DNA from 2 places in the Oleiphilus sp. HI0043 genome. Region 2 is predicted to be linked to the other one. Evidence: predicted binding sites of a transcription regulator. Region 2 holds the regulator's gene; the other holds the start of a gene.
The links. Region 2 encodes sigma-54, which starts transcription at its own class of promoters, with help from an activator protein. Its sites were predicted from a motif close to TGGCACNNNNNTTGCTNT; they were not measured.
Positions count from the first base shown of each region.

Region 1 (4,732 bases), on a different contig from region 2:
TGCCAAGAAATAGGCACCGGCCCCTGTGGCAATAAAGTTAGTCCCTTCCTCATAGCGCTGCCTTAACATCTCTGGCAACTTGGGATAACGTTTCAATAAATGTACCGGATCTCTCCAATTTGGTGGAATAAAGATCCAGTCCATATGACCAAGAGATTCAATACGCTCTTCGATATTTAAAGGAATATCGCCAGCAACCTGAGGCTGTTTATCTTCGAGCTTAACCATATGCAGCTCAAGCGGCCTGGATTCCCGCGCCATGCGCGCCATTGCATTAGCGGCCTTCAGAATTTCATAGGGCCTGGTTATCCCTGAAAAGAGTGCGCGGTCATAAACTAGAAACGCAGCTTTTATCATTAGCTATTCCTCAACTTCCCTTCAGCAGTTTCGCTCACTTCACCACGCATTCAAAAGTGGCTATTTATTTATGATGCGTAAGTTTAGGCCATCATCTTAGCCAATTTCATAAAGCGATGGAAGTCACAGCTGTACGCCATAAGCTTTAAAGACTTTTCTTTACATAGCACTCAGCTACCAGACTTTCTATCCAAACCCCGGTAAGCCAAAGCTTCACTTAAATGAAGCATTTGAATACTCTCACTTTCCTGTAAATCTGCCAAAGTACGCGCGACTTTAAGAATCCGGTGAGCCGCCCTTGCCGACAAAGCCATCCTATCCATGGCGGACTCCAGAAAAGTGCGCATATCGTCTTGCATGGCACAATGTTCTGCAATCTCCCCACCCTCAAGCGCACTATTAAGCTTGCCCTGCCTGGTGATTTGCGCGTCTCGGGCTTTGCTCACGCGAGCCAGTACCTCATTCGAAGACTCACTAGCCTGAGCTTTGCCAAGTAAAACCGATGCAGGTTGACTCGCCACTTCGACATGCAAATCGAAGCGATCCAATAAGGGGCCCGACAACTTCCGCCGATAGTTACTTATCTGCTGGGGGGTATCAGTACAACTCACTGTAGGGTGGCCGCTATAGCCACAAGGGCATGGGTTCATTGCTGCAATTAACTGAAAGTCTGCCGGAAATGTCAGGCTCGCACTGGCTCGGGAAATTCTGATCTCCCCACTTTCAATCGGCTCCCGAAGTACTTCAAGCACCGAGCGTGCATACTCTGGCAACTCATCCAAAAACAATACACCATAATGGGATAAGGATATTTCACCAGGCTTTGGCTGTGCGCCACCACCAACGAGCGATACGGAAGAAGCTGTATGGTGAGGAGAACGAAAAGGCGCTTGCATCATCAAGCCCGGTTTTCTGGGAATACCCGCCAGCGAATAGATTGAGGCCACCTCCACTGCCTGAGCATTGCTTAAGCGTGGCAGAATACTTGGCAGGCGAGAGGACAGCATGCTCTTGCCTGTCCCTGGAGGGCCGTAGAATAATAGGTTATGGCGTCCAGCTGCTGCCAACTCCAAAGCACGTCTCGCTTGGAACTGACCCTTAATATCAGCCATATCCGGCTGCTTTTCGTCTTCCAAAATCATTTCTTCATAAGAAAGGGCTTGCAAAACACCGGGTGATTTAAGGTGCTGGCAAATTTCGCTCAAATGGCGTGCGGGGAAAATTGTATCGCTGCCAGCCATTTTCCCTTCATCAGCGTTACCATATGGGATAAATAAACATCGGCCGTCTTTTACGCTGGCAATAGCCGTGGGTAATACACCGGCAACCGGGCGCAAGTCTCCGGTTAAGGCCAGCTCACCAATAAACTCACTTTCACCAAGCTTTTCCGAGTCTATTTGACCTGTCGCAGCCAGGACTCCAATAGCAATTGCCAGATCATATCGTCCCCCTTGTTTAGGCAAGTCTGCAGGCGCCAAGTTAATGGTCACACGCCGATTCGGAAATTCGAAGCCAGAGTTGATTAAGGCACTGCGTACCCTTTCTTTGCTCTCTCGAACAGCCATTTCTGGAAGCCCAACAATCGCTAGGGATGGCAAACCATTTGAGAGATGAGTTTCGACTGTCACCAAAGGTGCATCGACACCGAGCTGAGCCCGGGTATAGATAATAGATAACGACATCGCATTCCTTTGCTAAGTTCATATCTGTTTAAGAAGGTAAGGAGCTGTATCAGGTAGACCGGAAAGCGCCTCATTAATACGCTTTGTATTAACTATTGCGCCATTTTAGATCAGCAGCATTATGCCCCTCAGTAGTGCAAGCACTGCATAAGTACAGTGCAAGAACGAACAAGTTCCATCTGTTCGTCATTAAATCAAGCTGACTTTTTCTCTAATTCAGCAAAATCTTTTTCTAGTTGTTCCAATTTGGCGCGTGTTGTTTCCAGCACCAATTGCTGAGTCTCAAACTCCTCACGAGTGACTAAATCCAGCTTGGAAATGACACCATTAATAAGAATTTTCAGTTGCGCAGTCAGATCCTCTTGAGCCGACTTTCCGGCGTCAGGTAATATCTGACTAACCTGTTCGTGGATGGTGTTAAGTACTTCTTGAGGGCTAAGCAACAAACGCTCCTTGGAATGCCTGGGACATTCTTTCTACATCAAACAAAAGAGCTATTCTAACACGCCCTGCCAGCGAAACCCACAACCCTAAAAAGGACAGATCTATTTTCAAATAATCAGATCCTCCCCCTATAAAAATCACCAAAGAGATGCGCTCGCCGCCAACCCGCATCAGATATTGCGTCATTATGGTGCGCCAAATCCAAGCCCGCACCACAAGACCACAACAAAACCACCACTCAACAATAACACTTAATCTTATGTAACTGTTATATAAGCTTTTTTTCAAACTGGCACACCCCCTGCTATATACCGATCAGATTTGTTATTCCGAATGAGAGATTCGTTTTTCATTTTGAATAGCAAACAAGAACTAAAACACATTTTTTTAACTAGTAAATATTGCAGCGACAGCACAGGAGATATCCATGAAACTCGTAACTGCCATAATCAAACCATTTAAGCTGGACGATGTACGTGAGTCATTGTCTGAAATTGGCGTACAAGGTATTACCGTAACTGAAGTTAAAGGTTTCGGCCGTCAGAAAGGTCACACGGAATTATACCGTGGCGCTGAGTACGTTGTTGACTTTCTTCCTAAGGTTAAAGTTGAAGTTGCCATTGGTTCCGACTTGGTTGACCAAGTTGTTGAAGCTATCAGCAAAGCAGCTAATACCGGCAAAATTGGTGACGGTAAAATTTTCATTTCACCGCTTGAGCAAGTTATTCGAATCCGTACCGGTGAAACCGGCACTGATGCGGTTTAAATCTCATTCATCACTAAGCAACTAATTTTTTAGAATACAGTACGGAGATTTCCTTATGGAAAACGTAATGAACAACATTTATGAATTGCAGTATGCAATGGACACCTTTTATTTCTTGGTGTGCGGCGCATTAGTTATGTGGATGGCAGCAGGTTTTGCCATGCTGGAAGCAGGCTTGGTTCGCGCCAAGAACACCACTGAGATCCTAACCAAGAACGTTGCACTGTTTGCAGTATCATGCACCATGTACCTAATCTGTGGTTACGAGTTCATGTATGGCGGCGGCTTCTTCCTATCAGGTACTGACAGCGTTGCAACTATAGACGTTGCTCAAGCTCTAGCAGATTCTGCTGAAAACGGCTTCGGCGGTGACTCTGTTTACTCAGGCGCTTCTGACTTCTTCTTCCAGGTCGTATTCGTTGCAACGGCAATGTCTATCGTATCGGGTGCGGTTGCTGAGCGTATGAAGCTTTGGGCTTTCCTAGCATTCGCAGTTGTTATGACGGGTTTCATCTACCCAATGGAAGGTGGCTGGACTTGGGGTGGTAACTCTGTGTTCGGTATGTACGACCTCAGTAGCTATAGCGATTACGCTGGTTCAGGTATCGTTCACATGGCAGGTGCTGCAGCAGCATTGGCTGGTGTTATCATGCTAGGTGCTCGTAAAGGCAAGTACGGTGCTAACGGTCAGGTTAACGCTATCCCAGGTGCGAACCTTCCTCTAGCAACGCTAGGTACATTCATCCTGTGGATGGGCTGGTTCGGTTTCAACGGTGGTTCTACTCTTAAACTGGGTGGTATCGAAGTAGCTAACGAAGTAGCAAGCGTATTCTTGAACACTAACGCTGCTGCGGCAGGTGGTTTGATCGCTGCATTGATCGTTGCACGTATTCTATTCGGTAAGGCTGACCTTACAATGGCATTGAACGGCGCACTAGCAGGTTTGGTTGCGATCACTGCAGAGCCTGCTGATCCTTCTCCACTACTAGCAACGATCATTGGTGCGATCGGTGGTGTTATCGTAGTATTCTCAATCGTAACACTTGATAAGCTTAAGCTTGACGATCCTGTTGGTGCAATCTCGGTACACGGTGTAGTAGGTCTATGGGGTATCTTCGCAGTACTTCTATCAGACGCTGACGCTACATTCGCTGGCCAGCTGGTTGGTGCACTAACGATCTTTGTTTGGGTATTCGTATGTAGCTTGATTGTTTGGGGCGTTCTTAAAGCAATCATGGGCATCCGAGTAACTGACGAAGAAGAGTACGAAGGTGTTGATATCTCTGAGTGTGGTATGGAAGCTTACCCAGAGTTTACTCGCGACTAATCTCGAGTTAAACAAACTAAAAAGCGCCTCATTGTAGGCGCTTTTTTATGCCCGCCTTTTGCGTCAAAGCAGCCAACAAAAGACACATATAATTACTATCAAGACATTGATACTTCCGCAGCTCTAGACTATTGTTGTTAACTCCTCGCCAACTCT
Region 1 is NZ_LWEY01001145.1:33,980-38,711, forward strand. It holds gene A3729_RS13025 (GlxA family transcriptional regulator) at 1-357, opposite strand, end outside; gene A3729_RS13030 (YifB family Mg chelatase-like AAA ATPase) at 528-2,039, opposite strand; gene A3729_RS13035 (accessory factor UbiK family protein) at 2,234-2,482, opposite strand; gene A3729_RS13040 (hypothetical protein) at 2,475-2,771, opposite strand; gene glnK (P-II family nitrogen regulator) at 2,911-3,249, shown strand; gene A3729_RS13050 (ammonium transporter) at 3,317-4,576, shown strand.
Region 1: the regulator sigma-54 is predicted to act here: its motif matches at 2,774-2,791, upstream of glnK (P-II family nitrogen regulator).

Region 2 (4,732 bases):
TCTCATCAAACCAAGCCGTTACCATTAGGAAAGATCAAAGCGTCATTCAAGCAACCGGCTTAAACGGCTGGCTTAATGAAAAACGCATTGAACTCCTTAGCAATGTCAGAGGACAGTATGCCTTCAATAAATAGCTTGCTCCGTGCCACCCTGTTAACCCTTTTGCCTGCTTTTTGTTTTGCAATCGACCCGAGCAGTAAACTTCCAATATCCATAGAGTCAGACCAGGCTAGCCTTGACGACCAGAATGGCACGTCAACCTATACCGGCAATGTCATAATCTCCCAAGGTTTATCTCGCCTAGAAGCAGATAATATTTCTGTAAAGGCGACAAATCGCAGCATTACAACCATCCAGGCCTCTGGCCAGCCAGCACACTTTGTACAACAAGTAAGCGCCGATAGCCCGAACACTCATGGCTATGGCAGCTCTATTACTTATATTGCAAAAGACAACTTGTTACGTTTTTCCGGCCAAGCTAAGTTAGTACAACAAGACAACTCCTTTTCAGGTGAAGAAATAGAGTACGACATTGTACGAAGAGCTATACGCGCCAAGGGAGATCAGACCCAAGGGTCTCGAGTTAAAATTCATTACTACCCTAATGCCGAGACCGCATCGGAAAATACTGAAGTGCCACTAATAAAAGGTTCTCCAGAAAACGAAAACAAACTGCCACTCGAACCTGCTCCAAATGCCGAGTCCGGTGCCGAGCAAAAGCAATAGACCTGAGCAACAATGAAAACTTTAAAAGCAGAAAACCTAGCCAAGGCCTATGATAAACGCCAAATAGTTAAAGATGTTTCCCTGACTATCAACAGCGGTGAAGTGATCGGGCTGCTCGGCCCTAACGGTGCTGGTAAAACCACTTGTTTCTATATGATTGTAGGCCTGGTTAAGCATGATAAAGGCAAGATATCAGTTAATGATACCGACCTATCATCCATGGCTATGCATGATAGGGCACGAAACGGTGTCGGCTACCTGCCCCAGGAAGCTTCAATATTTAGAAAGTTAAGTGTTCGAGACAATATCCTGGCGGTACTAGAGATTAGAAAAGATCTTTCTCGCAGCGAAAGGCGACAAAGAATGGAAGCCTTACTCGAAGAGTTTCACATCACTCACATCAAAGATAGTCTTGGCATGGCCTTGTCAGGCGGTGAACGTAGGCGAGTGGAAATAGCCAGAGCTTTAGCAATGGAGCCTGACTTCATTCTACTCGATGAGCCCTTCGCAGGTGTCGACCCAATATCGGTCAACGACATCAAGTCAATCGTCTCTCACCTTAAAAGTAAAAATATCGGCGTACTCATAACCGATCACAACGTTAGAGAAACGCTGGATATTTGTGAAAAAGCCTATATTGTTGGTGATGGCCATATCATTGCTTCAGGAAGTGCTGAAGACATTCTGAATAATGAAAAGGTCAAACAAGTCTACTTGGGCAATCAATTCAAATTATAAGCCAGTGGCTAGTTCATAGCATTCGATTCGAACAGCATATACAAACAATTAAGCATGACTTTCAGCTTAGAAATGAGTAGCATGCAATTTTCACGTCAACAAGACGATAACTTGATCTAAAACAATTATTTGTAGGCTGGTAACGTAAATATACTTTTATTTGTTTCACACTTTGCTATCTTCGCACTACACTTGTGTAAATGAAGTAAATATAAATACGTTTATTCACAGCGACCATTTCCGCAAAATATAATAAGCGACAATACATGATTCAAAATTTAAGTCTTAAGTTGGTGACATCCTCATGAACATGAAGGTTTCTCTCCAATTAAAGCTCGGTCAACAACTGACAATGACACCTCAATTGCAGCAAGCAATCCGCTTGCTACAATTGTCGACTCTTGACCTTCAAAACGAAATACAAGAAGCATTGGAATCTAATCCTATGCTCGAACTCCAGGACGATAACAACGAGCCTGGAAATACAAGTGATAAACAAGAAAATCAGAATGAAAGTCATCAAAATGATGGCAACGAGTACGCCTCTCAGGACAACCAACAAAGCAGTAGTACAGACACCAGTTCGAGCGAAGCACCTGCTAGCAATGAAGCCGACACGCCTAGTGAAGAGTGGTCAGATACTATACCGGAAGATCTGCCTGTTGATACGGCTTGGGATGACATATATACAAACAATGCGCCCAGTGGTCCCGTTCCCGAAGATGACAACAATGCCTTCGAACAAAGAAACGCTGCTACCGAGTCTCTTGCAGATCATCTAGATTGGCAACTTAACCTTACCCCCATGTCTGATCGCGACCGATACATTGCGATGTCATTAATCGACGCAACAGATACAGACGGCTACCTAACGAATACCGTTGAAGAGATACACGAGGGGCTGCACAACTCAGATGACGAAGACCCGGTTGAATTAGATGAAGTTGAAGCCGTCTTAAAACGCGTGCAGCACTTTGATCCACCTGGGGTATTTGCCAAAGACCTGCCCGACTGTTTGCTGCTACAGTTACGCCAGCTACCAAAAGATACGCCCTGGCTACCACAAGCAAAGCTTGTAATCAGCCACTACCTGAACTTATTAGGATCAAGAGACTACGCTCAACTAATGCGACGCAGCCGCCTTAAAGAGCATGAACTGAAAGAGGTTATCTCTCTAATTCAGTCTTTGAACCCTAAACCAGGTGAATCCATTGCTTCTTCCGAGCCTGAGTACATTGTGCCAGATGTCGTCGTAAAGAAAGAAAAAGGACGCTGGAAAGTTGAGCTCAACCCAGAGATTGCGCCAAAAATAAGGGTCAATGCAAATTATGCTTCGTTTATAAAGAGAGCTGACTCCAGTAACGACAACACCTTTATGAAGGATCAACTTCAAGAAGCAAAGTGGTTTATTAAAAGCCTACAAAGTCGTAACGAGACGCTTCTAAAAGTGGCAAGTAAGATAGTAGCTCACCAACAAGGCTTCCTTGACTATGGTGATGAAGCGATGAAGCCGCTGATTTTACATGATATTGCTGAAGCGGTAGAAATGCATGAGTCCACCATATCTCGTGTGACAACACAAAAGTACATGCATACGCCACGAGGCATATTTGAACTCAAATACTTTTTCTCAAGCCACGTCAGCACAACTACTGGCGGAGAGTGCTCGTCAACAGCGATTCGCGCAATTATTAAGAAGTTAATATCAGCAGAAAACCCTAAAAAACCTCTTAGCGATAGCAAGATTGCCGACTTGTTGAAAGAGCAAGGAATTAACGTCGCCCGCCGCACTATCGCAAAATACCGCGAAGCGATGTCGATCCCCCCATCGAACGAAAGAAAAAGATTGGTTTAATACAATATTTGATAACTTGCTGCCTGCAGCAAGTTGATTTGATAAGCGAAAAGTGAGTCAATATTCAACTCTCGCTAAAAATAACGATGATAGGAGAATACTATGCAATTAAATATCACTGGCCATCATGTAGATTTAACTGATGCACTTAAAGAATATGTGAAAACCAAATTGCAAAAGCTAGAGCGCCATATTGGCGGCATTAGCAACGTACAGGTAACCCTTTCTGTATCGAAACAAGCACATATTGCTGAATCAACGCTACATATCGCTGGTGCAGATATCCACGGCCACGCCGAGAACGACGACATGTATGCCGCTATCGACCAGCTAGTTGATAAGCTAGACCGTCAAATTCTTAAGCACAAGGAAAAGAAAGTTGACCGCGCACACGGCGCAGCAGCACGCTAGTTATTAGCGATCTTTAGAGTCGAAAAATGTCTGAAAATAAAATTACTATCGAGGCCATCTTGTCACCGGAGCTAACCCAACGCGGTTTGCCCGGTGGTAGCAAGAAAAAAGTTCTTCAACAGGCTGCACACCTGGTCTCAAAACAATTTCCTCATCTTGATGAAACTGAAATATTTGACAACCTTATTTCTCGTGAACGACTGGGAAGCACGGGAGTTGGGCAAGGAATTGCCATTCCCCACAGCAGACTGGAAAACTGCAAACAAGTTATTGGTTGTCTATTTACACTTGAAAAAAAGATACCTTTTGACTCGATAGATAACGAAGACGTTGATATTCTTTTCGTTTTACTTGTCCCCTCCGAGGCGACGAGCGAGCACCTGGATCTTTTAAGTCAAATTGCAGAGAAGTTCAACAACACTGCTTTTTGCGATAGTTTAAGGGAATCTGCTACAGGCACTGAACTTTATCAGAAAATAATTGCTTAAGACCTACAAACCTTAGAAGCTCAAAATTGCTAGGAACTTCTTATGAAGCTCGTTATTGTCAGTGGCAGATCCGGTTCCGGAAAAAGCACGGCCCTTCACGTCCTTGAAGACATGGGGTATTACTGCATTGATAATTTACCGGTTGGGCTTTTACTAAACCTTGGTAAACAATCACTACAAGGTAAAGATACAAGGTTAAGTAACGTTGCGATCAGTATCGATGCTAGAAATCTGCAGGGTGGAATAGAAGCATTCCCCCAAGTTTACGAGAAGCTAAAGCAGATGGAGATTGATGTCGATATCATTTTTCTTGACGCACAAAGTGAGACGCTCCTAAAGCGCTTTCACGATACTCGACGCAAACACCCACTTAGCAGCACAACACACTCACTCACCGAAGCGATTGAAACCGAAAGAACGCTTCTCGACCAGCTGGCACTAAAAGCTGACCTGACTGTCGACACTACGAAACTAACCCTATACGAGTTAAGAGACCTCATAAAACTTAGAGTGA
Region 2 is NZ_LWEY01001489.1:28,452-33,183, forward strand. It holds gene lptC (LPS export ABC transporter periplasmic protein LptC) at 1-134, shown strand, start outside; gene lptA (lipopolysaccharide transport periplasmic protein LptA) at 118-726, shown strand; gene lptB (LPS export ABC transporter ATP-binding protein) at 739-1,464, shown strand; gene A3729_RS21325 (RNA polymerase factor sigma-54) at 1,775-3,319, shown strand; gene hpf (ribosome hibernation-promoting factor, HPF/YfiA family) at 3,422-3,730, shown strand; gene ptsN (PTS IIA-like nitrogen regulatory protein PtsN) at 3,757-4,218, shown strand; gene rapZ (RNase adapter RapZ) at 4,261-4,732, shown strand, end outside.